Regions from separate parts of the Eubacterium sp. Marseille-QA0814 genome, predicted to be linked through region 1. Evidence: a T-box and tRNA genes for the amino acid it is inferred to sense, from the RefSeq annotation. Region 1 holds a T-box; the other holds one or more tRNA genes.
What was found. A T-box is a leader RNA that pairs with one kind of tRNA and senses whether it is charged. The one in region 1 lies ahead of metG (methionine--tRNA ligase), so its partner is inferred to be a tRNA-Met.

Region 1 (15,432 bases):
AATAATTCTGTCAGGTCGCATTCGAAGAGACGTTTTTATTAAATCTCTTATAGTGATTTCATTTTCTCCCTGACTGTTAGCCTGTCTTGCCTCCAGACGAACAATATTATCCACACTCTTTAACTGCAATTCTGCAGAATCTTCTATGGTTACAACTCTTTGGTCATTAGGGATAAAATTAGACAGCACATTTAAAAATGTTGTCTTCCCTGAGCCTGTCCCACCACTTACAAAAATGTTGTATCCTGCAACAACCAATTTTTCCAACAAGTCGCTTACTTCTCTAGTAAGAGTCCCCCATTTAATTAACTGATTAATGGTAATTTTTTCTTTAGCAAATTTTCTAATAGTTATAACAGCGCCATCTAAAGCAACTGGTGGCAAAACCACGTTCACTCTGGAGCCGTCCTCCAATCTTGTGTCAACAATTGGATTAGACTCATTTACTCTTCTATTTGTTTTTGCAACAATCTGTTGAATTATGTCCTGAAGTCTTTCCTCTGACTCTATGGAATCATCATAAGGTATGATTCTACCCGCTTTTTCAATAAAAATATGATTCCTACCGTTTATCATAATTTCCGTCACTTCATCCATCTCCAGCAAATCTTCAAGTATCCCCAGCCCCTTTATGGAATTAAAAACTTCTTTATGAATTTTTATTCTTTCTTTAATAGTCAAATATTTTTCTTTTAATTCCTCTTCCATAATACGGTCAATTATTTCGTGAAGTTCCTGCTCCTGAGGTTCCCTGGTCATATCAATAGTTGAGATAACTTTCTCTCTTATGGTTTCTTTACTAATTTTTTCACCTATTGCCCCCACCTCCTACTACCTGTCTTGAGTAATCTCCCAAATTACTCCACAACTGTCTTTCTAAGAAATTGTCATCCTCTATGTCAACTAAATCTATAGGTGGCGTAACCTGCTCAATTTTATCTATTAACTCTGAAGCTTCGCTACGTAACAAAAACTCTTCAAACTCCCCAACTTTCATCTTGTACATATAACTGTTTTCTATAGGAACATAGATTTTGTCGCAAAATTCAATTAACGAAGTTATATCTTCCACTACATTTCCAATATCAATTACAATATTTTCATACATACCTGTAGCCATTATGGTTTCCAGCAATTCTATCCACTTTGTTGTTTCCATAGTTCTCAAGTCCCTTGAATATTTAAGTGGTGGCACATAATCTAATGTATTAACTGTATTTACGATAGCTTTCAGCTTAATGGCAACTGTATCTTTATTTTGTTTAAAATAATACATTAAATCAGACAAATCACCCTGATAATTTTGATGGTAGATTTTATCGAATGCCGTAAACTCATCCATGTTTATGTATAGGGTACTTCCGCTTTCAGCCAACACCTGCCCCACAGTAAAAGCAAAAATAGTTTGTTCAGGCTTCTTTATAGGGGAATAAACTCCAACAATCTTTGTTCCATTTCTTTTCGCTATTGAACCTGTTTTGCTTATATTCAGCTCTGCAAAATAATCCAAAATTTTTCTAATGATATTTTCAGATGATTGGAATTTATAAATATAAGAATAATCCTTGAACTGCTGACAATCATCTTCCACTAAAAATATTATTTTACTTACATCTTCAAGTTCCAAATATTCATCATATAAATTGTAATCCACCAATAGAATATCAATATGGTTGTCCTGTAAATATTCTTCCAGTGCCTCTTTATTTGTAAAAGCCGTTGCCTTAAATGGCATGTTTTGTTTTTGATTAATGTATTTCATTAAACTATTTGCATATACTTCATCTAAATCATAAATTGCCAAAGTTGCCGTCATCTTTCTTCTCCCCTTTCTTCTTAATTCTAATTTTTACCATCTGGTACTTCATAATTTTCTTCAACACTAGCCTGCATTTTTTGTCTCAGGTAATGCTGTTTTCACATTATAAACACCTTTCTCCCACTTTGTCTATACCCTTTTTGTGATTTTATATATATTTTAAAGAATGTGTGTTTTTTTCATTTTTTGTGCACTTGACACATAAATATATAGTGGTATACTTCTATGTAGTATTCATAACTAGATGTTATGGTTACAATACATATTTTTTTCGTGTCATTATACTAATAATGACGTTTTATTTTTTCAAAGCAGAACAATTATATGGAGGAAAATATATGAGTAAAAGAACTAAATTATCAGACAGAACATTGCCTACCTACTCAAAGGGCGAAGAGATTTTCAATATGGTTTCTCACATTGTAGGCGGAGCTCTCGGTATTGCAGCACTTGTACTTTGTGTTATTACAGCTGCCAAAGCAGGTAGTGTCATCGGAGTTGTTTCCAGTTGTATTTATGGAGTAACCCTCATTACTTTATATACAATGTCCAGTGTTTATCATGGTTTACGACCGGGTATGGCCAAAAAAGTAATGCAGGTTTTAGACCATTGCACCATTTATTTTCTAATTGCCGGCAGCTATACACCGATTTTATTAGTTGCTATGCGACCTAAATATCCTGCACTTGCGTGGGTTTTATTTGGAATTGTTTGGGGCTGCGCAATTATTGCTTGTGCACTTACAGCCATTGATTTAAAGAAATATAGTGTTTTCTCCATGATTTGCTACCTTGCAATGGGCTGGACAATTATATTTTTCATAAAGCAGACTTACGAAGTCATGTCGCTGGGGGGAGTAATTTTACTTGTTGCCGGAGGTGTTGCCTACACTGTAGGCTCTATCCTTTACGGACTTGGCAAAACTAAAAAATGGATGCATTCTATTTTCCATGTATTCATTGTTGCAGGCAGCATTTTGCATTTCTTTGCAATTATTCTTTATGCTCTATAATCTTATAATTTTCGATAAACTTATAAGTCTTCAAACTTTTCTATAAAAGTTTAACGATCTAAAAAGATAAAATCTGGAAGAGTGTTATTTCTTCCAGATTTTTTGTGTAATAAAATTTTTATTTGCACAAAAATGAAAATAACTACACATTTTCGAAAATAAAATAGGGTAATTTCTTTCCATTTTGCTCTTTTCCAACAATATCTTTCTAATAATATATTCTTCTATTTTACGATTTTTCAATAATATCTTCTTCTGTTTTGCCTTCTTCTGTACATTTCATTTAACAGCAAAACCATAATTATATCTTTAAGCCACTGATCATCCGGATATTTAATACAGTTTTCTCCGTCGCCACACTGTTCTTCCTCTTCCTTAACCTGCCTGAATATGTTGTTTACCATTTGCAAAACACCTAATTTATCGGGATATTCATCAAACATTAGACTTCCTGCAAACTCCTGTTTGTCACACTCTCTTTCAACCCAATCCTGAATTGTCATAAAAGCTACCGGGTACATTTCCTTAACATAATCAATATCTCTGTCTGACATTTGATTCCATTGTCCATAATAAAATCCATTTATTGCATTTCCCTGAACGTAAAAAGGTATATATTTATAGTCCATAATCAATCCTAATAGTTTATCATTTTATACTATTCAGATTTCAATTATTTGTTACTACAAATATATACCTTTTACTTTTATTTTTACAATTGTAAATCAACTAAATTATAATTTATACCGCACCCTAGTTACAGGTTTACCGCATAAAATATAAAACTTCTACAACTTTATTTTTATTTCCTTTCCTGACTTTTCATATGGTGTGTATTTAACTCCCGCTGCTTCCATCATTCTTTTAGAAGCTTTCACAGATGAAGTGTCGCCATATTTGTCGTCTCCGTAAATAACTTCCTTTATGCCACATTGAATAATCGCCTTGGCACATTCATTGCAAGGGAATAAAGTTACATATATTTTTGCCCCTTCTAAACTACCACCGCGGTAATTTAATATTGCATTTAGTTCGCTATGAGTTGTATAAAAATATTTGTTGTCATAAGGATCGTCGCTTTCCCTATTCCAAGGAAATTCATCGTCACTACAGCCAATTGGAAGTCCGTTATATCCCATTGACAAAATCTTGTTATCTTCACTTACAATACAGGCTCCCACCTGAGTATTTGGATCCTTTGAGCGCAACGCAGCTAACGATGCCACGCCCATAAAATATTCGTTCCATGAAATATAGTCTTTTCTTTTGTTACTCATTGTCTCGTCCTCCAATCATGTTTTGCCCTCATATTTAAAATCCTTCTTATATTAAAAATGAAGAAATCCTTCTCCTTAAGAAAAGTCTTTCTTCATTTCTAGTTACTATTTTGTTCCGAAAATTCTGTCTCCTGCATCGCCAAGACCTGGAACAATATATTTGTGTTCGTTTAATTTTTCGTCTTTTGCACCAATGTAAACATCTACGTCCGGATGAGCCTTTTCAAAAGCTTCAATTCCTTCAGGTGCTGCAATAATACACATAAGTCTAATGTTCTTAACGCCCTTATCCTTTAACATCTGGATTGCTGCAATAGCTGAACCACCTGTTGCAAGCATTGGATCTACCACAAAAACTTCTCTCTTATCGCAATCTTCAGGAAGCTTGCAATAATACTCGTGAGGTTCTGCTGTTACTGGATCTCTGTAAAGACCAATATGTCCAACCTTTGCTGATGGAATAAGCGCAAGCATACCATCAACCATACCTAAACCAGCTCTAAGAATTGGAACGATTGCAAGTTTCTTTCCACCTAACTGCTTAATTGTTGTTTTACAAATAGGTGTTTCAACTTCTACATCTTCAAGCTCCAAATCTCTTGTTGCTTCATAAGTAATAAGCATTGCAATTTCGCTTATTAACTGTCTGAAATCCTTTGTTCCTGTAGTTGCCTGTCTGATAATTCCAATCTTGTGCTGAATCAATGGATGATCCATTATCATTATCTTTGCCATGTTTCTTCCTCCGTACATATTATATCTTATTATGTTTTAACTTATTCGCCAACTTTATAATCACTTCATCAACCGTATCATAAAGTTTCGCATAATCAGCAAGTTCCCCACCATCCGGGTTAGTTATACTTCCTTGCTCATTAATATACTCTTTAAGTGTATAGACATTCACTGCTTCAGCAAAGTCATCATAAATGCCCTGCTTCTTTGTTTCGTCTAATACAAGTACCAATACATCTTTTCCAAAATCTTCACCTGTTAATTGAACTGAACTTCTGTCAATTTCAATCCCCTTTGACGCTGCAATGGCAACGGTCTTTGGGTTCATAGGTTCCGGAAATAACACTGCTAGTCCCTTAGACTCAATAGTAGCTCTCTCCTGTGGTAAATAATGCTTAAGTAGAGCTGCCGCCAATGGTCCTAACGAAGTGTCTGTATCAGTTACAAATATTACTTTTGAATATTCTAACATTTTTCCTCCGAACTGCTACACATCCATTATGTTATAACCAGCTGCCTTTGTAAGCCTGTTCATAATAGCCCATCCAATGTTGTCCTCTGAAAAAGCTTCCCCAAAAATGAATTCAGTTCCCTCTTTGTCAAAATCGCGAAGCGCTTTAAACAACATGTTTGCTATTGTTTCCGGCTTGTCCAAATCGCCCAGAGATACTACCTTAATGTTCTCATTTATTTTTCCCTGGTACAATCCTAAATGCTGGTTAGCTGTTATTATTCCTGTCTTCTTTCCTTCTTCAGCTTTTGCATTAGCTGAATCAATTATGTGCTGAGCAACTTTATTCGCATCACCTTTAAAAATACGAAAATCTGCTGCTGGTGCATAATGTCTGTATTTCATACCCGGAGCTTTTGGTTTCAAACCTTCTACCGGTTTCTTCAAAATGGCCTGATCTATCTCAAGGTTGCTAACAACCTTCTTTGCCATTTCGTATGTTATAAATCCTGGTCGTAAAACAAGAGGTGGATCTACTGTTACATCTATAATTGTAGACTCCAATCCCATTCCTACCATGCCACCATCAATAATCATGTCTATGCGACCGTCCAAATCATCGATTACATGCTCACCAAGTGTTGGACTTGGCTTACCTGATAAGTTGGCACTTGGTGCCGCAATGCTTGTTCCGGCTTCTTTAATTAATCTGCTTGCAATAGGATGATTTGGAAATCTGATAGCCACAGTATCCAAGCCACCTGTTGTTCCTTTTGGAACAATATCGCTTTTCTCAAAAATTAAAGTAAGTGGTCCCGGCCAAAAAGCATCCATTAATTTCTCTGCCACCGGTGGTATTTTCTTTACCAATGGTTTCAGCATTTCTATGTCACAAATATGTGCAATTAATGGGTTGTCTGATGGGCGTCCTTTCGCAGCATAAACCTTCATAGCTGCCTGGGCGTCAAGTGCATTTGCACCCAATCCATAAACCGTTTCTGTTGGAAATGCAACAAGGCCTCCATCTCGAATAATCTGCCCTGCTTCCTTTAATGCTTCCCCATCTATATTGTCTTTATCAATGTTAATTATCTTCGTGTTCATTTCTCGCCTCACCTGACCTATATCCGTTTTATTTTATCATAATTACATCTAAAATACAACGTTAGACCCCTTTATCTTTTCACCAGGAATCGCCATTTATCGCTGCATATTAAAGTATGTAGAAATGCCTTCACTCAAGATTTCTGCCAGCTCTTTTTGATATGTTTCATTTGTCAATTTTGTTGCCTCATCGCTATTGCTTAAAAAACCACACTCTACAATTATTCCCGGACATTTTGAATTTATTAAAATATAGTAACTGTCATTTGGCTTTGCCTTTTTTTCTTTATCATTTACCTTTTCATTTAGGATTTTCTGCAAAGTTTCACCTAGCAGCTTGCTTTGCTCTGACCTTTGAAAATAAAAACTTTGTGCTCCATGAACTGACGTCTGCGTAAAGCTGTTTTGGTGAATACTAACCATAATACATTTATTATTTTCTTCATAGGCGTTGTTTACTATTTCACAGCGTTTATTTAAATCCCTTATTTTAGAAAACTTAACTCCATCCCCCAAAACAACATCTTCGCTTCTGGTTAGTACAACCTTATACCCCTGTTCATTTAGTACCTGAAAAAGCTTCTTACTAATAGCCAAATTCACATCTTTTTCTTTCTCTTTATTTACACCAATTTTTCCCGGATCATCTCCACCATGCCCTGGATCAATTACAACAGTTTTTCCATTAAAATTTTTTGTGGTTACTACTTCGCCATTTTCTTTTGTCGGCTCTTTCACTACTTTTTCCATGTTACAGGCAATTGCAGTTACGGAAACAAGCAGAATAATCGCCATGAAAATTTCCATTTTTTTATAACTTTTTACTGATATCATGTTTTACCAATAGAGCAGTTCCTATTTTTGTAAATTATATGTTTTTGAAACATCAAAAATGCGTGTTACACTTATTGTATAAAAAAAGAAGCTATACTGATATCACAATACAACTCCGTTAAAATATTTTTTATATTATCGATTAATTTATTAACGAATTTAATAATTTTAAATCGTTTTCCGGCACATCAATTCGTTTAAAACCATCCTCTAACAGTTCCGTCATCGTTCCAACAACAAATGCACTTTTCTTTAATTTTAGTAAATCATAACTCGCCCTCCTTTAAAATAATTATATCGTTACGGTATACTTAAAACCTGCTCACTCATCAATCCTTATTTATTATACCATCTACTATATCAAATCAGCAAACTTCCAAATAAAAGAAAACCTATCAGATATTCTTTCTATCCAATAGGTTTTCATTTATTTTTATTTCTCCCTTACCACCTTCAAGCTATTACTTAATGCAGCAAATTCTTCTAAAGTCAACTTTTCTCCGCGGATGTTTTCTTCTTTGCCAATAGCTTTAATTGCCTGAACTATTTCTTCCTTTGTGTAGTCCAATTCGGAAGAATTTTTCAAGCCATTGACTAACGTTTTTCTTCTCTGATTGAAGCTTGCTCTAATTACTTTAAACATTAATGTTTCGTCAACATCAACCACCGGCTTTTCATGAGCAGTTAATTTGATTACTGCAGAATCCACATTAGGTCTTGGCATAAAACATGACGCTGATACATTTAACTGCACCTTAGCATCTGCGTAATACTGAACCGCAAGAGATAAAGCACCATAATCTTTTGAACCGGGACCTGTCTGCATTCTGTCGGCAACTTCCTTTTGTACCATAATGGTAATACTTTCAATTGGGACCTTGCTTTCAAACAAGCCCATAATAATTGGTGTTGTAATATAATATGGCAAATTAGCTACAACCTTAATTGGCTTTCCATTATTCTTTTCCTGTGCAAGAGCTTTAATGTCCAGTTTTAAAACATCCTGATTAATCACTTCTACATTATCATATTCAGACAATGTATCTTTTAAAATTGGAATAAGCATTTTATCAATTTCAACAGCCACTACCTGACGCGCTGCCTCACATAAATACTGTGTCATTGTTCCAATTCCAGGTCCAATTTCAAGGACGAAATCATCCTTTGTAATATCAGCCGCACTTACAATGCTCTCTAATATATTAGAATCAATTAAAAAGTTTTGTCCAAATTTTTTTTGAAAAGCAAAACTGTATTTATTAATAATTTCTTTAGTTGCACTAGGCGAACCTAAATATGCCATATAATACCTCACTAATTACTTCTATAATTAATATAAAATTAATTTAAAACTTTAATTTGCTTTAATTCACTAATCAAATTTATATTTGATTTTGTACAATTCCGTATAACTTCTTTGCATTTTCGCTTGTTATGTCAATTACCTCATCGGAACTTATACCTTTAATTTCAGCAATTTTACTTACAACATAAGGGAGATTAAATGAATCATTTCTCTTACCTCTGTTTGGAACAGGTGCAAGATATGGACAATCTGTTTCTATAACCATTCTGTCCATAGGCATATACTCCACAACTTCCTGAAGTTTTTTTGCATTATTAAAAGTAACAACGCCGCCAATTCCAAGATAAAATCCCATATCTAAAAACTGCTTTGCCATTTCTTTAGTATATGAGAAACAATGAATAACTCCGCCAATTTCATCTGCCTTATTTGACTTCATTACATCGTATGTATCTTTTGCAGCATCTCTACTGTGAATAATAATTGGAAGTTCTGCTTTTCTTGCAATGTCCATCTGTCTTTCAAAAGCTGCAATCTGCTGCTCCCTATTGTCATTCCAATGATAATCCAATCCAATTTCACCAACAGCTACAATCTTAGGTTTATACACGCTCTTAGCTAACCAATTATAATCATCGTCAGTTAGCTCAGCCACTTCGTCAGGATGTACTCCCAACGCTCCGTATACATATGGAAATCTTCTAATTAAACCTATTGTGCTTTTACATGATGCCATTGAAGCTCCAACATTAACAATATACTCAACTCCTCTGTTTCTCATTCTCTCTAAAAGTTGCTCTCTGTCGTCATCAAAAGCCTCGTCATCATAGTGAGCATGTGTATCAAAAATCATTTTATTTCCTCCTGATGCTAAAGCACTATTGCTTTAATGGGTTCAGGGACAAAGCCCCGAACCTACATATAACTTTAGCAGATTTCACTTCCTGCTACAATATCCTTATCAACTGTTACAACAGAAAGATTTCCTTCGTCATCTCCTGCTGCAAGAATCATACCCTGTGATTCAACACCACAAAGTTTACATGGTTTTAAGTTAGTAATAACAGCCACTTTCTTTCCAACCATTTCTTCAGGCTTATAGTATTTTGCAATACCGGAAACAATCTGTCTTGTTTCTGCGCCAATCTTAATCTGTGAAACTAAAAGTTTCTTTGCCTTCTTAACAGGCTCGCACTTAATAACTTCACCAACCTGAATCTGGATTTTGTCAAAGTCATCAATTGTAATTTCAGGCTTCTTTTCAACTTCAGGATATTTTTCTCCCTGAACTTCTGCCTTCTGTGCTTCCTCGATTTCCTTAACTTTTTCCATTACTTCCTTCTGGTCCATTCTGGCAAAAAGAATTTCAGGCTTTTCTACAACCTTGTTTCCTGACTGGTATTTACCAAATTCAGTCATATCATCAAAAGCTCTTGGTGCACCGTTAATCTGTGCTAAAATCTTTGCTGATGTTTCAGGCATAAATGGCTCAAGTAAACTTGCACCAATATTAATTGCTTCAATTAAATTGTAAAGAACTGTTGCAAGTCTGTCCTGCTGTGTCTCGTCCTTTGCCAAAGCCCAAGGCATTGTTTCATCAATATATTTGTTACTTCTCTTAAATAATGCAAAAATTTCTGTAATTGCATCTGCAACACGTAATTTATCCATTTTTTCTGCTGCTTTAACAGGTGCTTCTAATACAACTTTCTTAAAGTCTGCATCAACGTCACCTTCTACACCCTTGTTTTCAACAACGCCGCCAAAATATTTATTTGACATTGAAATTGTTCTGTTTATAAGGTTTCCTAATGTATTTGCAAGGTCTGAGTTCATTCTCTCAACCATTAAATCCCATGTAATAGTTCCATCATTTTCAAATGGCATTTCATGAAGTACAAAGTATCTAACTGCATCTACGCCAAAAATACTTGCTAAATCATCAGCATAAATCACATTACCCTTTGACTTACTCATCTTACCATCACCCTGCAATAACCAAGGATGTCCAAATACCTGCTTTGGAAGTGGAAGGTCAAGTGCCATAAGCATAATTGGCCAATAAATTGTATGGAATCTTAAAATATCTTTTCCAATTAAATGAAGGTCTGCAGGCCAATATTTTTCAAACATTGGATCACTGTTTCCATCAAGGTCAAATCCTAATCCTGTAATATAGTTTGATAATGCGTCAATCCATACATAAACTACGTGGTCCGGATCAAAGTCTACAGGAATGCCCCACTTAAATGATGTTCTTGAAACGCACAAATCCTGAAGTCCCGGAAGAAGGAAGTTGTTCATCATTTCATTCTTTCTTGATTCAGGCTGAATAAATTCAGGATGAGTGTTAATGTGTTCAATTAATCTGTCTGCATATTTGCTCATTCTAAAGAAGTAAGCTTCTTCCTTTGCAGGAGTTACTTCTCTTCCACAGTCAGGACATTTTCCATCAACTAACTGTGATTCTGTAAAGAATGACTCACAAGGTGTGCAGTACATTCCTTCATAATATCCTTTATAAATATCACCCTGATCATATAATTTTTTAAAGATTTTCTGAACCTGTTTTTCATGGTCAGGGTCTGTTGTTCTAATAAATTTGTCATATGATGTGTTCATCTGATCCCAGATTTCTTTAATAACACCTGCTGTTTTATCAACAAATTCCTTTGGTGTTACTCCTGCTTCTGCTGCCTTTATTTCGATTTTCTGTCCATGTTCATCTGTTCCTGTCTGAAATCTTACGTCATATCCCTGCTGTCTTTTAAAACGTACAATACTGTCTGCCAAAATTGCTTCGTAAGTATTGCCAATATGTGGCTTGCCTGATGTGTACGCAATTGCTGTTGTTAAATAATATGTTTTGCTCATTTTACTTCTCCTTCTACTATTTTTCTGAAATCCCATTTTATTTCTACACTCTCTACAGTCTAACTGTGAAATTTATCTAATAGAATTTCCTTTTATATGAAAAAAATCCCTCCCGTCTTCTTGTAAAGACGAGAGGGTTGACTTCGTGGTACCACTTTACTTTATCTGAAATTTCATTATCTATTCATAATCAATCATCAAAATATCTTCAATGAAATATGTTAAACTTTCAGACCTCATTAACACTATAACGGGTGTAACCGTTGACGGCTCATATAATATACTCACCTTCACCGCTCCAGGGCCATCTTCAACTTTCACTCCACTGTTCCTTTTCACCAACCAGAACTCTCTGTTAGCTTTGTTAGAGTTTACTCTTCCTTTCAACGCGTTTGTCATACCCACTAATTCTATTATTTTATAGGTAGTTTGTCAATTATGTATTTAGTAAAATCGTGGAATTTTAGCTGGATTTATACCTACACTAATTTCCATTATTTTTACAAAAAATATAACTGTATCGATTTACAAACAACAATTTTTCTGATTTCTCCTTTTTAATCTCAAAAGTGTCATTCTCATACTCTATTAAAATTTTCTTTGTATCTTCATCATAATATGCATTATAACCATTTTCTTTAAGTTCCTTAAGCACGCTTTCTTCTGAATCAAAACTGCTAAATCTATAAAACTTGTATCCAAAATAATCTTTATGATTCTTTAACTTTATTGATACTTCCTGATTATTTTCATTGACCACAACATACTGCTCATCATTTGAGAATTTTACAAAACCAATGCCTACAGCACTAACAACTATAACGCCGATTATAATTAATAAAATTGATATTGGTCTTTTTTTATTTTTTGTAACCTTTTTCACAATAAAGCAAATAAGAATTATTACAATCAATGCGATTAATGCAAGACATATCTCCATAATTTTTACCAATCTTTCCTGTATAAATTTTATTATATCTTCATGGTTGTATTAAACGAACCTATTTATCCAAATCAGAAATATATTCACCTTCCTCGCTAACAGATACACCTGCTTTTTTGATATACACATTGCCGTTTTTTATAATAAAAAATATCTTAAAGCTCTCTGCATTCTCAGTCTTTTCTGATTTTGAGGAATTCTTTAACTTTCCACTAAAAGTTTCATTAATCCAAACTGTTTTTTCATTCCAGTCTGCTTCATCCCATAAACCTTCAGCTTCTTTTACGTCTAAGCCATCATATTCCTTATACATATCTTGTACATAATCATATAATTTCTTCCCAGCCTCACTGTCTATGGCATCACTATCTATATTTCCCTTTATAGATTCTGATACTATTTTTTCTATGTCGTGATAATATTCCTGATGTCTGTAGTCATTTATACAAAATATTGCCACTGTCATTAGGCATAAAATTATTATACCTATAAGAATTCTTTTCTTAGACATAAAATGCCCCTTTCCTGTGTAATGTTATTTAAAAAATATTATCCCACTCTCTATCTGCATTATATTTGCTATGATATATTCTTTTAATTTCATACCCAAAAGAATAACACAAAAAGTCATCTTTTCCTTCTTTGCTGTCTCCTATATCAACTCCCCATTTTTTTAATTCCTTCTTATTATCAAAAACTATTTGCTATTTTTCTGTTATTCTTTTTTTTCTTATTTTATCAAAAAAGCCTCAAAAAACCTATCCTCCTAGATTTTTTGAAGCTTTTCACAAAACCAACTGCCAGTGTTTATTCAAAGCGCCAAAGCCGCCATCCTCTGCCTGTTGATTCCTTTCTTTTGTTCTTCATTTTCAACCTAGCGCTCGCTAGTCATTTTCATTCTCTCTTTTACAATGCCCCAAATTAACACTACAAGAATCATCAAATACGCCCACACTAATATGTTGGATAATTTTTTGATTAACATAAAAATTATCAAGCTTATGCTATAGAAAAGAAGCGCTCTGTTTTTAAATACTTTTTTCTCGTTTTCAGATAATCTTCTATTATCATTTTCAACCGGACTAAATATCAATATTAATACTCCCAAAAATAATGCAATTAGTCCCTTAACAATTATCGGCAAGTATAACATTTTATAACCAAGAATTATCAATGTAAACAAAATGGTGGACATTACGACACATCTTGGTAAAGTTTTCGCATGATAGCCACCTGCATAAACTCTAATAGAAATAAAAGCGATTAATATAACCGCTCCCGGAATAAGTTCTCTCATAAGAAAAGATATAACAACCATTCCCAATATTTCTGCCAATGTAATTAATCCATATTTTACGCCGAATGCGATTATGTCTGCGTCTTCCCTTTTAACATCGCTATGCTGAATAATAAAATTAGTTAGCATGTTTGTCATTTTATCTATTTCCTTTGTAGTTCTTTTCATTTGTTACTTCATGGTAATTTTTAAATCTTACCAATTAAATTTTTCCTATTTGAATTTTCTAAGTTTTTCTGCTCCCTTTGGAAGTTCCGGCTGATGTAAAAAAGCAAAACAACCTGTTGTTGCAACACCAGATGTTACTGTAACAGCTACAGCAGCTAAAACATTTGCAAAGCCTTTTATAAATTTTTCCTTTTTCATAATGTTTTTCCTCCTTTCCTTTTTATGCCTTATACGATAGCACATTTTTGCCCCAAAAGTTCACTTTTGCGATAAACGGTAGTTTTTTGGGAATGAACGACACTTTTTTCTTGCAATTTAAGAAATTTTTCTTGTTTTTTCTCGGAATTTGTAGATTTATAAGTAGCATAAAAGGACTTCCTATCATATAGAAAAAGCTACTTAAATATCCTAATAATAAAATTTAAGCAGCTTTTCAAAATAAAAACTTTTTAAGGTTATCTTTTTACATGAAAATGCACATTTTTGTTTTGAACATATTTCCATCCTGCTCTGCATCATATACACTTTCGTACTTATTCAAAATTTCTTTTATGTTTTTGATTCCATACCCATGATTTACTGTATCTTTTTTGGTTGTCTTTACATTGTTCATATCCACTTTATTATTTGTAGTATTATGTATCTCAATGTCTAATTTGTGTTTTCTATAGGTTATATAAATTTTTATGTACTTTTCTTCTGTTTGTTCTGCTGCCTCAATGCTGTTATCAAGGAGATTTCCCAGAATAATATTGAAATCATAAAATGATATGTCCAGTTTTTCCAGCAGTACAATTTCTGTGTCTACTTTTATGTCCTTTTCATACATTTCCTGAAGTTTGTAATTTAGTATGCTGTCAATTACTATATTTCCGGACTCTATATATTTGTTTGCCTGATTAAAGCCTGCATTAATTTCCTGCAAATACTTGTTAAGTTCCTCATAATTTTTACTTTCACTTAAAGTTTCCAGCATGGAAAAATGTTTCTTGAATTCATGTTTTAATGCTCTGATTTTTTCAACAGAATCATTCATTGTTTTCAACTGTTGTTCCTGATATTTTGTTTGTAACTCCAGCTCTCTACTTTTACTTTCTAACTTGTAATTTTTCGCCACCTCATCATATAAGTAGAAAACGAAAACATTTATAACAATCAAAATAATTACACAAGTTATAATTGCAACATCATTGTGTGTTATATTTCTACAAAATAGATAAAACATTACTATTGATGATATTGGTAGGAATATTGATATTATCCAATATACTGCTGAAATATGTTCTCCGTCACGTATGTTGCTAAAGTTTCTCAACAACAATACTACAACAAGCTGAACGATTGGAAGGCACACTGTTCCTGTTAATGAATAATACTCATTTCGTTGGAATACTTCCGGGGTAAAGGCTCCTACACCAAATGCCACTATCCCTTCAGACAAACACATTGTCGCCATAAATAGAAATACAGATGCTATTTGTTTCTTAACTGTTCCTTTATATGTAATAGCCGTTACGATAATTCCTAAAAAAGAGCATACTGTATTTAATACCGGAATATTAAATAGTAAATATGGAAAAGATATGAGACAATATGTTATAAAATATGCCA
Region 2 (15,432 bases), 1.1 Mb from region 1:
GGTAGATATATGAACTTAAATTATGAATGTATAAAAGAAAATGAATATAGAAAATTTATTTCGGGGAAACAAGCTGATGAATGGGGGACAAAAATATATGAAGATTGGGCAAAAAGAATGAAAGAAAATGAAAAGATAAAAATACATGCGGGGCTTTTTAATGTTGGTAAAAATGTATTTAAACCAATAGAGTTCTATTGTGCAAATGGTTATAAGTTAATTAATGAATATTTAAGAAATGGAATTTGTGTAGATGAAGAAATAAAAATGTGTGCTTATAAAATTTCAGAAGAGTTAATATTTGCCCCTCGAGTGCCAGAGAATATAATTACTTACAGATATGTAGAAAATCAATTTATAAAAGAATTATTTAATTCAAAGGAAAAGGACGAAAAATTTTGGAATGGTGGATTTACAAGTGTAAGCTTAATTAAGGAGATATATAAGTGTGCACCTGAAGGAACTTCATTATTAAAAGTATATGTTCCAAAAGGAATGATAGGGGTATATGTTAATCCATTAGTACAGAGAAATGAAAATGAATTATTGTTGCAAAATAATACTAATTTGAGATTATGTGAGAAGCCTTATTTTGATGAAGAAATCAATGGTTGGATATATGGGTGTGAAATTAGCTCAATAATAAATGTGTAAAGGCTTAGTTAAAATCATAAAAGAATCACAAAAGTAAAGTTGTGATTCTTTTTTTTCGCCCGAATATTATTTTGATTTTTCTTTTTTAAGGGAGCGTCGCAGACATAAAGCAGCGGAATTTTCTCACAGCACTTTCAAGTGTCAGTGAGAAAAAAGAGCATAAGAGGAATCTGATATCAACTGCGTTGATAGTTCGGCAGTGCCGAACGATTCCATGCTATTGCTTATGTCCATAAATCCACACTTTTGCACAAGTAACATAGTGTGAATTTATACGGAATTGCACCAAAAGTGTTGCAATTAACATGCAAAAGATATATTATTTACAATATAATAATATTGCTTTTGCAATATAAAAAGAGAGGTGGTTGAGATGAATATTTCATTAAGAAACATAGACCCGGTCGCAATCAAGAAAATAGATGAACTTGCAAAGAAAAAGGGAATCAGTCGAAATGAATATTTAAAAATGTATATACAGCAGATTGCAATAATCAAGGACATAAATGAAATGGATAATAAATATTCAAATTTAGTTGATGCAATAACAGACAGATTGGAACAGGCTAATGATGTAATACACGAAAACAATGTGATGATGGAGCGAATGATAGATAAGCTGTCTGTAATAGAAAATAAAATTGAACAACCAATAACATAAATCAGTGAAAAAAGTAATGATAAAACGTTAAAAAAGTAAGGGGTCACTAATGACCCCTAAAGTAAAACATTAGGAGAAAATATGTCATCAATAAGAAAAAACATTTATTTTACTGAAGAGGAATACGAAAAATTACAAAATGTAAAAAAAGAGTTTGGACTAAAAACAGACAGTGCAGCTGTAAGTTTTTTGCTTCAATCAGATAGTGTTTCAAAAAATATAGCTAAAGCTGTAGTGAATGAAATGGAAGAATCATATATGAAAAGTGAAAGACTTAAGTGGGCTACGAAAATAGCGGAACAGAACAGCATAGTTTTATTGGATGCGATGAACACATTTTTACACATGATAAAAGCCGATGCACTTATATCTGTTGAGTTCGCACCTCATCCAATCATTAAAAAATCAAAACAGAATATAAAGGATAAGATTGCTCATTTTAAACAGCAAAGTGATGAGAGAAAGCGAAAACAAAGTCAAAGTACAATTTCAAAAAATAAATAATACACATAAAGCATACAGGGGGTCATTAATGACCCCCTAAATAAATTTAGAAAAGAGGTAGGAAAAAATGAGAAGAATTATTAATAAATTAGTATTGATTATATTGTTAATTGTTGTGTTTTTTAGTGGCTTTAAAATTGCAGACTATTATTATGAAGCTTATAAGCAGAAACAACTTTTTAATACAGTTGAAGACAAGATTGATAAAGACCAGAAAGGAAAGACAAAAGTAAATGGTAAACAAATCCAAAAGAAGTATTTAGAACTGTTTAAGGAGAACAATGATTTTGTCGGATGGATAAAAATAAAAGATACAAAAATAAATTACCCGGTAATGAAAACACGAAAACAATTTGACTATTACCTAATGAGAAATTTTAAGAAGCAATATTCAATTTACGGAACACCATTTATAGGTGAAAACTGTACAACTAAAATAGCTGCATTTAATACGGTAATTTACGGACATCACATGAATAATGGAACAATGTTTTCAGACCTGATGAAATACAAGGATAAAACATTTTATGATAATCATAAATATGTAAGATTTAACACATTGCAAGGAAATAGAAAATATAAAATTGTTTATGCTTTTGTTTCAGAGGTAAATAAAAAAAGTTCTTTTGAATATTACAATGTAAGTAATTGGAGGAATAAGAAGCGAAAGAAAAGATATATAAAAGAACTCGAAAAGATAAAACTCTATGAGACAGGAGAAAAGATTACATTGAAAGATAAGCTGCTTACATTATCAACCTGTGAGAATACAAACAAAAACAGCAGGATGGTAATCGTATGTAAATTACTTTAGTGGTTATTAATGCTAACAGAAAAGAAAGATAGGGTGACAACTTTGTCACCTAAACCAGAAGAAAAGTAGGGTGACAATTTTGTCACCTAAACCGGAAGAGAAATAGGGTGACAATTTTGTCACCTAAACCGGAAGAGAAATAGGGTGACAATTTTGTCACCTAAACTGGAAGAGAAATAGGGTGACAATTTTGTCACCTAAACCGGAAGAGAAATAGGGTGACAATTTTGTCACCTAAATCAGAAAGGAACAGGGTGACAACTTTGTCACCTTAATAAAATCATGGGAGAAATTAAAGCAGGCGTTGTTGTGGTGACAGAATTTTGTCGTCCACATACATCAAAATATCAAGGATACATTGATTACATTAACAGAACAGAAGCAGTCAGAAATGAGAATACAGCTAAATATAATCTGTATCAGGATTACATGGGAAATCCTAAAAAAACAACATCATTGTTTACGGCAGAGAAAAACGAATTAACACTCAAGGAGAAAAATAATTTAAAGGAGATTTTTTCAGAGGCACAAAAAAATGAATCAATCATGTGGCAAACTGTAATATCGTTTGACAATAGATGGCTGAATCAATACGGAATAATAAATGATGACGGAACATTAATAGATGAGGGCAAACTGAAGGAAGTTGCAAGAGGAGCAGTGAGAAGAATGCTTGAAAATGAAAAATTAGAAAATGCTGTTTGGTCAGGTGCAATCCATTTTAATACAGACAATCTTCATATACACGTAGCAACGGTTGAGCCTGTTCCAATGAGAGAAAAGAAAGAGTATGTTCAGTATAACTACAGATATGAAAAAGGGAAGAGAATAAAAGAACCTATCCTTGATGACAAGGGAGAACCTGTTGTTAAGATGGAATATAAAGGAAGATTCAAACAGTCCAGTATTGAGAAGTGTAAAAGTCATGTTGTTAAGGAATTAGTTAATGATAAAGAAAACAACATCAAGATAAACAATATAATTCGAGACAGTATTGTAAATCAAAAGAAGGAGCATCCAATATCTACTGACAAGGAGTTTATAAATAAATTTGAAGAACTTTATAAAATGATGCCGGATGTGAGCAGAAATCTGTGGAATTATAATAATTCGATTATTGCAAAACTAAGGGATAACATAGACGAAATAACAACAATGTACATTGAAAAATATCATGCTAAAGAATATGAGGAACTTCTTGAAAGAATCGAAACACAACAGCAAGTATACAGGACAGCATATGGTGACAGTGGAAAAGATTATAAAAATAATAAACTAAAAGATTTATATACCAGAATGGGAAATGCGGTTCTTAAGGAAATACGAAATTATGACAAAGAGATAAGAAAACTCGAAGAAGAAACAATAAAGGAGATTGGTGAAGAGAACATATTTGAAAATGAAAAAGTTGAAATTGACAGAATCATTGAAGAAGCAAACAGGACAGAATTAAATAACTCAGAAGATTCTTTGGCAGAAGATGTTGACAACTTTATAGAACCGGAAGTTGAAATGGAAGAAGTGTATTATAAATGGAGCAAAAATTATAAACTGGCAAAAAGATTAATACATGATAAAAATCCTAATTATGAAAAAGCAATAAGTTTATTGATTACTGAACACGAAAAGGGAAATCTTCTTGCTACATATGAACTAGGCGAAGTCTATAGAAATGGAAGAGGAAGAAAAATCAGTCAATCCACAGCTGATAAGTATTATGAAAAAGCATTAAAAGGATTTAATTATAAGCTGAAAGGTGGAGAAAAAAATAAACAGTATTTGAATTACAGAATTGGAAAGATGCATTATTATGGCTTAGGCACTGAACAGAATTACGAAAAGGCACTTGAATGTTTTAATAATGCTCCGGACAATGTTTATGCTAAGTACATGCTAGGCAAAATGTTATATTATGGTCAGGCTGTAGAAAAGGATTATGATGCAGCTTATAAGATATTCGTTTCCATTAGTGATGAAAATGCATACGCCTCATATAAGGCTGCAAACATGATTGAGCAGGGAGAGGTTACTGAAAAATACGGTTTCACCCAAAATGAGTTATACGATCAGGCTTTTGTAGGTTTCATGACAATGGAGCAGAAAATGGAAGATGACAATTTGGAATACAGAATCGGAATGATGTACATAAAAGGTCAGGGTGTTGATGAGGATAAAAAGACAGGAATAGAATTTTTGGAAAAATCAGCAGAAGCCAAAAATGTGTATGCAATGAATAAACTCGCACAAATATATATTGAAGAAAATTATCAGGATAAAATACCGGGAGCCATTGAGTACCTGAAAGATGCAGCCGAAAAAGCAAATAACAGTATGGCAATGTATACACTTGGAAATGTATATGCATCAGAAAAATATGGAATGCAGGATTTGGATGAAGCAGTTAAATGGTATCGAATGGCAGAAGACAATGGTAACGAATTTGCTTCCTACAAGTTAGGCAAATTATATATGAATGATAATCAGATTGATAAGGCGATAGAACATTTTGAAAAAAGTGATAACAAATACTCATGGTATAACCTTGGAAAAATTTATATGGATGAGAGTTATGAACAACATGACTTTGTAAAAGGAATCAAGTACCTTGAAAGGTCTGCTGAGGACGGAAATGTTTTTGCACAATATTACGTTGGAAGAGAATATTACAGGGGAGAAAAGATTGAGATAAATATGGAAAAGGCAGAAAGATTTTTAAATATGGCATCAGAGCAGGACAACGAATTTGCTTCCTATATTTTAGGAAAAATTAATTATGAGAGAAAGGATTATGAAAAAGCAGAAAAAGAATTCATGAAGTGTTCCAACGAATATCTAAAACCATATTCAGAGTATTATCTCGGTAAGATGTATTTAGATAAGGATGGTAGTGTGTTTAATGCGCAAAAAGGTATAGCTTATTTAGAACAGTCATTTAAAGATGGAAACAGCTCTGCGGCAGTAACACTTGGAATAACATATCTGGCAGGTAATGTCGTAAATCAGAACAGAACATTGGGAATGGAATGGATTAATAATGCTGCTGAACAGGGAAATGAATTTGCACAGAATTTTTTGAAAAATCAGTATGTTTTAAAAGAACATGGTAGCAGTATCGGATTAACAAGTGCAATGCTGTTAAGTAATGCAGCACAATTTCTTAAGAAGTCAATGAAGAATGAATGGCAGAGAAGACAGAATTTAAGAGAGCATGAAATGTTGATGCAACGAGGAGAAGAGAAAGAATAATTAGAGGTCATTAATGACCCCCTAAGTTGGAATTATCAAAAGCAAGATTAAAGAGACAAAAAAGTTTAGGGGTCATTAATGACCCCCTAAGTTGGAATCATGAAAAGCAAGATTAAAGAGACAAAAAAGTTTAGAGGTCATTAATGACCCCCTAAGTTGGAATCACAAAAAGCGAGATAAAAGAGACAGAAAAGTTTAGAGGTCATTAATGACCCCCTAAGTTGAAATCATGAAAAGCAAGATTAAAGAGACAAAAAAAGTTTAGAGGTCATTAATGACCCCCTAAGTTGGAATCACGAAAAGCGAGATAAAAGAGACAGAAAAAGTTTAGAGGTCATTAATGACCCCTTAGAGTTGAAATCAACAAAAGTAAGATAAAAGAGCATGAAAAAGCAGGTGGTCATTAATGACCACATATTTCGAGAAAATGTAAAAAAGATGTATATAATACATTGACAATATAATAATACAATGATAGTATACGTTATATATTGAACAACATACAAAGGAGATGGAAAGATGAAAACAATTATATTTTTTAATAACAAAGGCGGTGTAGGAAAAACATCAACAGTAAACACAGTATCGCATATGATGGCAGAATATTTTGGAAAGAGAGTTTTGAATATAGACTTAGATCCACAGATGAACTGCTCAATGATGTTTAGTGAAATTAACTTTACTGAAATTTTCGAAGACATATGCAAAGGAAGAAATAGTGGAAATCATATAGGGGTGGAAAAGCTTCTATTAGATAAAGATGCAGACATACATGACTGTATTGTAAAAACGAAATATAAAAATCTTGATATAATACCAAGCTGCCTAACATTATCAAAGGCAGAGGACATAATTAAATCTGATGTGGCATCCCCACAACAATTCAAATTGAAAAACAAACTGGCTCAATTAGATGATGAATATGATTACTGCATAATTGATACAAGCCCTTCACTATCTTTAATAAATATGAATGGTTTAGCAGCCGCAGATGAATTATATATTCCGCTTAAATGCGATGGCGGCTCATTGTTGGGAGTAGGACTTGTTACGAGTGTTTTTGAAACTGTTTCACAATATAACACAGAACTGAAAATAGGCGGAATATTTTTTACACAATGGAATGGAAGAAAGAATGTTTCCAAAGCAGTTTACGAAATCATGAAAAGCAAGTTTGGAAATAATATATTACCTATAACAATTGGAAGCAGCAAAAATATAGAAGAATGTAGTCTTGTTCAAAAACCATTACTTGAATATGATTCAGGAAAAAATAAATGCAAGGTAACGGAAGATTATATAGAACTTACTAAATATATTTTAAAAAGAAATTCATAAAAGAACGGAAGGGTTGTGGAGAAAATTTATTATGATGAAAGTATTTGAAATTTTAGCTTTTTTTTGGAGTGTTGTACTTTTATCCTTAGGATTTATATAAGATTCAAAGATGTACATATATGGCGGATGTTTGGCTTTTATGAGCATTATTATAGTTGAAATGTTGATTTTTATAATAAACTGTTTTTAGGAGAAAATTTATGAATTATTTAGAAAAGATACTTGATAAAATGCCTTACTTTATGTTAGGACTAATGGAAGTAGCAAGTATTATAATTATGATATATGGAATATATCGGTATCGTAAGAAAAATGACAAAGAAGGATTACTCATGGCATTTAAAGCTTCATGGCAAACATTTTTTGTAGATTTAGGATTTCTCGCTATGGTAATTGGCAGTAATACAAATTTGGCGTTAATGGCTTTATATATGTTGTCAATGAATGTGATAATTATATTTACTGTGTTATTATTTATAATGACATTTTAATCGATGAGGATAGAAAAATAAGGGGGTCATTAATGACCGCTAAAGTTAAAAATATGAAGGAGAATAATTATGGGAAAGTTTAGTATAAATTCAATAAGCGGGTTTGGAGAAGAAAACAAAAAGGAAAATACAATTCCAGAAGAGAGATATATGCTTGGTGATGATTTATTGGATGACAAGAGCAGAGACATTGTTAAGCTGAAAATTTCGAATATTGAAAGAAAGAAAATTAAAAAGAATCCAAAAAATAATTACAGCATTGATAATATAGAAGAGTTAAAAGAGTCAATCAAAAACTATGGACTCGCCGAACCAATTAACGTAAGAAGACTTGAAGATGGAAATTATATGTTACTTGGGGGTGAAAGAAGAATCACAGCAATTGATATGTTAATCGCAGATGACACAGTAGAGGATTGGAATGAATATACATTGATTCCATGCGTTGTAAAAGATTTAGATAAAATTAAATTACCACTGTCAGATGAAAACAAGGAAAAATATGCAATCATAACTACAAACAAAGAGGCAAGAAAATATTCTGATGCTGATAAGTATAATGAATTGCAGGCGTGGAAAGAGATAATTGAAGAGTTAAGATTAAAAGGTGTTGAATCAATTACCGGAGAAGATGAAAATGGAGAAGAAAGCAAAGTTCAGATAAAAGGTAGATCAACCAGAGATATACTGACAGAAACAACCGGAATGTCCAGAGGACAAATAAACAAGTTCGAAAAGGTACAGAATAATGCAGATCCTGATTTGCTCAACGCAATGTTGGATGATAACATATCAGTTGGAGTTGCAGAAAAAGCATCGAGTATGTTAAAATCAAGTGAGCAGAAAAAGCTTGCGGAAGAATCAAAACATACAAAAATCAAACCGTCAGATGTTGAAAAGTTCAGGGACAAGGAAGAAACAAAAGAACTTACTTCGGAGCAGTTTGTAGATGATATTGCAAATATAGAAAATGCACTGGCTTCTGGAAAAGTTGTTTTAACGGAGAGAGAAGAAGCAGAGTATCATAAGATTATAAATAAGTTAGAAAAAATAATAGTGAAAGGATAGCCATGCAGAGAACGAGAAAAAATGCAGTTGCATTTTCAGCATACATTACTGAAGAATGCTTAAGGTTGGTAGAATACCTGACAGTCAGGGAAGAATTAACACAGGTTGTATTTATAAGAAAAGCTGTAAGAAATTTTATCAATGGAGATAATCACATAGATCCACGAATTTTAATAAAGGAAAGAACTAATCCAAAATACATAAGGCGTGATGCATTGCTTTGTGGATATATAGATAAAACACAGAAAAAAATACTTGAAGAGATTGCAGAAGAGCAGGGAGCTAATTTCTCACAAGCTTTTTTTCAGGCGTTAGTTAATTATTGTGCTTTACTTATTACGATGGATGACAGCAACATAGAAATAACAAGAAAATAAAATAAATGTTTTGGTTTAGGAAGCAGTTTTGCTTCCTAAATTTTTTAATGTACATAGGAGAATGAAGATATGGGGAAAAAGTATAATCAACTTAGGAGAGAAGACAGAATACAAATAGAAGCTTTGTATGAGTCAGGAATGAAGCCGGTTAAAATAGCTGAACAGTTAGGATATCATTATTCAACGATATATAGAGAAATTAAAAGAGGAAAGACAGTAAGAAGAAATCGTTCTGACTGGTCGGAAAAGAAAATTTACAGCTATGATAAAGGTCAGATTAAATACGAAGAAAATAAACGTAAATGCGGAAGAAAAAGAATAATGCATGAAAAAGATGAAGAATTTATCGAATATGTTGAAATGATGATATCAGATTACCATTATTCACCGGCAGCCATCATGGAAGAAATAAAAAGGGACGGAATGGAATATAAGACAAAGATATGCCTTACAACATTCTATAACTATATTAAAGCAGGTGTCTTTCCAAATGTTGTATTGGCGGATCTTCCATATAGAAGAAAGAAGAAAATCAAACGAAAACAAAAAGTACAGAAAAGATTTAGTAAAGGTACAAGCATCGATAAAAGACCTAAGGAGATAGAAACACGAGAAGAAGTAGGACATTGGGAAATGGATTCTGTTGTTGGAGCTCAGGGAGAAGTAGAGAAAACGCTGCTTGTTTTAACTGAAAGAAAAACAAGAAAGGAAATCATAAGACTTTTAAATAATCATACATCTGAAGAAGTGGTAAAGGCATTAAACAGAATTGAAAGAGATTTAGGCGAAAAGAGATTCAGGGAAACATTTAAAAGTATTACCGTTGATAACGGAACAGAGTTTTCTGACTGGGAAGGAATGGAAAGAAGCAGACGTAACAAAAAACGAAAACGTACTAAAATATATTACTGTCATGCGTACAGAAGCTGTGAAAGAGGTTCTAATGAAAATCTAAACAGAATGATACGAAGGTGGTTTCCAAAAGGAACTAATTTTGATGATGTTTCAAAATCAGAAGTACAAAAAGTTGAAAATTGGATTAATCAATATCCGAGAGAAATATTAGGATGGAAATCATCAGATGAAATGTATAAGTTAGAGCAGGCAATTTAACAATAATAATTAATGATTAATATGTAAAAACAAGAATATAATCCATATAGGGGATAGTTTGGTCTTTTATAATATATAATAAAAACAATATAAGGATTAGAGGGTAAAGATAACTGATTTTTAGATAAATTATTCTGAAAAAAGTTATTTTTTTATTTTGGAAAATTTATTTGCGTTTAAACTTGACATTTACAAAATATTAAAAAAATAAAAAAAGTGCTTGACAATTTTCGCTCAAAAGTATATATTAATAAAGCAGTTTGAAAGCAATGGGATCTTAGCTCAGCTGGGAGAGCATCTGCCTTACAAGCAGGGGGTCACAGGTTCGAGCCCTGTAGGTCCCATTTATAGTTTTCAAATGACAATTTAATAATTAACACTTATGTGTTATTCATTGTGGCGAGATAGCTCAGTTGGCTAGAGCACACGGTTCATACCCGTGGTGTCGAGGGTTCGAATCCCCCTCTCGCTACTTTTTTATTGCCCTAAAATTTTTTTTGTTTTAGGTTTTTTTTTACCAAAACTAAGGGCTTAGATAACTTTTTTCGTTTTTGTACATAATATAATGATTTTATTAAAAAGTGTGGTATAATAAAAGCATCTTTGCGGAAAAATATAATTTAATAGGAGAATACTATGAGAATAGGGATGGGATATGATGTCCATAAATTAGTAGAAAACAGAAAATTAATATTAGGCGGAGTGGAGATTCCATACGAGTACGGACTTCTTGGACATTCAGATGCAGATGTTGTTGTTCATGCAATTATGGACGCTTTACTTGGTGCAGCAGCATTAGGTGATATAGGAAAACATTTCCCTGATACTGATCCGCAGTATAAGGATATTTCAAGTATTAAATTATTGAAGCATGTAGGAAAATTATTAGAAGAAAATAATTATGTAATAGGAAATATTGATGCAACAATTATATGCCAGAAACCGAAACTTGCTCCCTACAGGGAACAGATGGTGAAAAATGTGGCAGATGTATTAAATATTAATGTGAATCAGGTGTGCATAAAAGCAACAACAGAAGAAGGGTTAGGTTTTACAGGGGAAGGACTTGGAATTTCATCACAGGCTATTGTATTGTTAGAGGAGAATATACATAACAGATAGAAGGCAAAATATGAAAGATTATCAATTACACGAAATAAAAATAGAGGACTACAACCAAATAAATGAATATTACAATTTAAGAAGACCGGAGACGGCAGACAGTAATATACTTGATTTGTTCCTTTGGGAGAATTGTTATCCAACATGGTATTTTACAAATGAACATGGATTAATGTGGGTGGCAAAGAGTGAAGATAATCAATACTATTCATCAGTGCCTTGTTGCAGGGAAGAAGACTTGAAAGAATGTTTCCTTGAAACACAGGACTATTTCAACAATGTATTAAAGAAGAAACTAACAATGTACCTTGTTGATAAGAAGGCTCTTGAAACTTTAGATTTGCCGGAAGATGAATATATAGTAATACCTGACAGAACATACTACGATTATGTATATGATGCTGAAAAACTAAGAACTTTCAGTGGCAAAAAATACCACAAGAAGAAAAATCATCTAAATGCCTTTAAGAAAGAATATGAAGGTCGATACTCATTTAAGATTCTAGGTAAAGAAAATGAAAAAGAAATTTTAGAATATTTGGAAAAATGGAAAGAAACAAAAAGTCATGCTGAAGAACATGAGTTTATAGACAGTGAAGCAAAAGGAATCAAATATATTTTGGATAATGAAGAAGTTTTTGATTACAAAATTGGCGGTGTGTATGTAGATGGCAAATTAGAGTCTTTCTGCATAGGAAATTATTATGAACAGGAAGATATGGTTTATCTGCCGGTAGAAAAGGCAAATCCGGAAATAAGAGGACTTTATCAGTATATTTGTAGCCAGTTTTTAATTGAAGCATTTCCACTGGCAGGAAAAGAAAACAGAGAAGACGACATGGGAATTGAGGGACTTAGAAAATCCAAATTATCATATAATCCTATTTATATGGTAGAGAAATACACAATAATTCAGAAGTAGAGAGAGTGGTTATGGTAAGATTACTTGAGAATAATGAAAAAACAAAAATAAGAGATTTGTATGAGCATTGTTTTGAAGAAGATACAAAAGAGTTTGTTGATTACTACTTTGACAAACGAATTCGTGAAAACGAGGTAGTGGTTAATGAAAAGGATGGTGAAATTGTATCTGCTATTCATTTGATTCCAAAAGATGCAGTTGTAGGAAACCTGAAAACAAATGTAACTTACATTTATGCAGTTGCTACATGGGAAAAATATAGAAAAAAAGGATATATAAAAGAAATATTTCAGGACGTTATTTCAAGTATGTTTTTAAATATGGATGTTTTTACATATTTAATTCCATCAAGTCCTGAAAATGCAGAAATATATAGAAAATTCGGTTTCGAATTTGTTATGGACAAGCGGGAAATGATGGAGAAAGAGCATAGAAGAAAGCCAAGCCATTCTGTTATTAGAAGAAAAGCCGAAAAGTCAGATTTAGTAAAGCTATCAATTTTTGCACAGCAGGCAATGGACAGTAACCATCGCATTGCTTTATCAAAAGATTTAGACTATTTTAAGCAAATGCTTGAGTTAGTTGAAGTTGAAAATGGCGAAATAGAGTTGTTTATCCAAAAGAAAGTAATTGTTGGGTACAGAATATTTATAGATGGTGAAATATTAGAAGAAGTGTTAGACAGCAGTTTGCAGACTCTTAGTTGGCAAAGTGATGTTAGAAAACCATACGCAATGGCAAGACTTATTAATATTAGAAAAACATTGAGGTTGTTATCTTTTAAGGATTTTAAAGAAAGAACAATAAGGATTACAGATCCGATTTTAAACGAAAATAATGGATGCTTTAAGATGAATTTCCATCATGGAAGTGTTAAGCTGGACAAAATCGAAAATCAGGAAGATGTAGATTTTGATGTTAGTATTGGAGAACTTACAGCACACATATTTGGCTATAAAAAAATACCAAATTTTCCAACGGTTTGTAAAAAAGACAGCTTTTTCATAAACGATTATGTTTAAGAAAAGTGGTATACTTTAGAAATTGTGGTATTATAAAGAATTGTAGTGTCATAATTAATTAAGTATTTGACTGATAAGATATTAAATTAAAAATATAATGCATATATAGTAATTAGACGAATTTAGTTTGGAGATTAAAATGGGATTTTTAAAATTTTACAAAGAAGAAGTAGAAGTAATAAAGGATAGAGATCCTGCAATAAAAAAAGATATTGAGGCAATATTATATCCAAGTTTTTGGGCAATTTATAATTATAGAAAAGCTCATAAGCTATATTTAAAAGGAAAAGTTTTTAGAGCAAGACGCATATCACAAAGAACAGCCAGAAAGACAGGTATAGAAATTCATCCGGCAGCCCAGATTGGTAAAGGTTTATTTATTGATCATGGTCATGGCGTGGTTATTGGTGAAACTGCAATAATTGGAGAAAATGTTACTTTATATCAGGGAGTTACCCTTGGAGGTACCGGCAAAGAAAAAGGAAAACGTCATCCCACTATAGGCAATAACGTTATGATTGGATCGGGAGCGAAAGTTCTTGGTTCGTTTACAATAGGTGACAACTCAAAAGTTGCAGCAGGCTCTGTTGTATTGGAGGAAGTACCACCAAACTGTACAGTTGTGGGGGTGCCGGGTATTGTGGTAAAACAGGATAATGTTCCGGTTCAGCACAATGATTTAGATCAGGTACACATTCCACATCCTGTACAAAATGAATTAAAGAGATTAAACGATGAAATAGAAAAGTTAAAAAACAAATAGTCTACATAAAGGAGATAATATGAAAATTTACAATACTTTAACAAAGAAAAAAGAAGTTTTTAAACCTATATCAGAAGAACAGGTTGGCATGTATACATGTGGACCTACAGTTTATCATTATGCGCATATTGGAAATCTTCGTAGCTATATTATGGAAGATGTACTTGAAAAAGAGTTGCGTTATGAAGGTTACAACGTAAAGAGAGTTATGAATATTACTGACGTTGGCCATTTATCAAGTGATGCTGATACTGGCGAAGATAAAATGTTAAAGGGTGCAAAAAGAGAACATAAGACAGTTATGGAAATTGCCAAATTCTATACAGATGCATTTTTCTCAGATTGCAAAAAATTAAATATTAAAACTCCTGACGTAGTTGAACCTGCAACAAATTGTATTGATGAATTTATTAATATGATTAAGGTTCTTCTTGAAAAAGATTATGCGTATGTAGCAGGTGGTAATGTATATTTTGATACATCAAAGCTTAAAGAATACTACACATTAACAAGTCATGATGAAGATGAACTTATGGTTGGTGTAAGAGATGATGTAGATGAAGACGAAAACAAGAAAAATAAAACAGACTTTGTATTATGGTTTACAAAATCAAAGTTTGATAATCAAGAGTTAAAATGGGATAGTCCTTGGGGTGTTGGTTACCCTGGATGGCATATTGAATGTTCTTGCATTAGTATTAAACATTTAGGAGAACATTTAGATTTACATTGTGGTGGAATTGATAATATTTTCCCACATCATACAAACGAAATTGCACAGAGTGAGTCATTTTTAGGTCATAAATGGTGCAATTACTGGTTCCATGTACATCATTTAAATGATAAGAGTGGTAAGATGAGTAAGTCAAAGGGAGATTTCCTTACAGTTTCATTATTAGAAAGTAAAGGTTATGATCCTGTTGTGTACAGAATGTTCTGTTTACAGTCTCATTATAGAAAACCACTTCAGTTTAGTTACCAGGTACTTGATTCTGTAGCTGCCGGCTATAAGAAGTTAAGAAACCGTATTGGCAAGCTTACAAATGATGGCGAAATAAATCAGGAATTAGTAAAGGAATACAAAGAAAAGTTCATTGATGTTGTTGGAAATGATTTAAATACAGCTTCAGGTATTACATTAGTATATGATGTATTAAAAGAAGATACTAATGAGGCAACAAAATTAGCTATTATAAATGATTTTGACAAAGTTCTTTCATTAGACCTTACAAAGGGTGCTATTGAAGAAAAGAAAGAAGAAAATATTGACAGCGAATTAGAAACATACATTAATGAAATGATTGCTAAGCGTGCAGAAGCAAAGAAAAACAAAGATT

Region 2: it has a tRNA-Met gene. The T-box ahead of metG (methionine--tRNA ligase) is inferred to sense a tRNA for this amino acid. The anticodon was not compared.

Annotation. Positions count from the first base shown of each region.
Region 1 covers NZ_CBCPMG010000001.1:1,834,689-1,850,120, forward strand. The annotation lists gene ACQY63_RS08465 (CpaF family protein) at 1-825, opposite strand, end outside; gene ACQY63_RS08470 (hypothetical protein) at 809-1,816, opposite strand; gene trhA (PAQR family membrane homeostasis protein TrhA) at 2,158-2,832, shown strand; gene ACQY63_RS08480 (hypothetical protein) at 3,072-3,461, opposite strand; gene ACQY63_RS08485 (deoxycytidylate deaminase) at 3,621-4,109, opposite strand; gene upp (uracil phosphoribosyltransferase) at 4,215-4,844, opposite strand; gene ACQY63_RS08495 (low molecular weight phosphotyrosine protein phosphatase) at 4,864-5,316, opposite strand; gene ACQY63_RS08500 (L-threonylcarbamoyladenylate synthase) at 5,332-6,399, opposite strand; gene ACQY63_RS08505 (N-acetylmuramoyl-L-alanine amidase) at 6,496-7,194, opposite strand; gene rsmA (16S rRNA (adenine(1518)-N(6)/adenine(1519)-N(6))-dimethyltransferase RsmA) at 7,667-8,536, opposite strand; gene ACQY63_RS08515 (TatD family hydrolase) at 8,616-9,392, opposite strand; gene metG (methionine--tRNA ligase) at 9,467-11,413, opposite strand; T-box leader at 11,535-11,809, opposite strand; gene ACQY63_RS08525 (hypothetical protein) at 11,898-12,353, opposite strand; gene ACQY63_RS08530 (hypothetical protein) at 12,415-12,867, opposite strand; gene ACQY63_RS08535 (accessory gene regulator ArgB-like protein) at 13,231-13,821, opposite strand; gene ACQY63_RS08540 (cyclic lactone autoinducer peptide) at 13,867-14,019, opposite strand; gene ACQY63_RS08545 (sensor histidine kinase) at 14,285-15,432, opposite strand, start outside.
Region 2 covers NZ_CBCPMG010000001.1:774,879-790,310, reverse strand. The annotation lists gene ACQY63_RS03720 (ADP-ribosyltransferase) at 10-654, shown strand; gene ACQY63_RS03715 (hypothetical protein) at 1,028-1,315, shown strand; gene ACQY63_RS03710 (hypothetical protein) at 1,397-1,819, shown strand; gene srtB (class B sortase) at 1,887-2,633, shown strand; gene mobP2 (MobP2 family relaxase) at 2,916-5,879, shown strand; gene ACQY63_RS03695 (ParA family protein) at 6,399-7,217, shown strand; gene ACQY63_RS03690 (hypothetical protein) at 7,418-7,708, shown strand; gene ACQY63_RS03685 (ParB/RepB/Spo0J family partition protein) at 7,778-8,776, shown strand; gene ACQY63_RS03680 (hypothetical protein) at 8,779-9,153, shown strand; gene ACQY63_RS03675 (IS30 family transposase) at 9,223-10,266, shown strand; tRNA gene ACQY63_RS03670 (tRNA-Val) at 10,538-10,610, shown strand; tRNA gene ACQY63_RS03665 (tRNA-Met) at 10,665-10,738, shown strand; gene ispF (2-C-methyl-D-erythritol 2,4-cyclodiphosphate synthase) at 10,903-11,388, shown strand; gene ACQY63_RS03655 (DUF2156 domain-containing protein) at 11,399-12,310, shown strand; gene ACQY63_RS03650 (GNAT family N-acetyltransferase) at 12,322-13,332, shown strand; gene cysE (serine O-acetyltransferase) at 13,472-14,095, shown strand; gene cysS (cysteine--tRNA ligase) at 14,115-15,432, shown strand, end outside.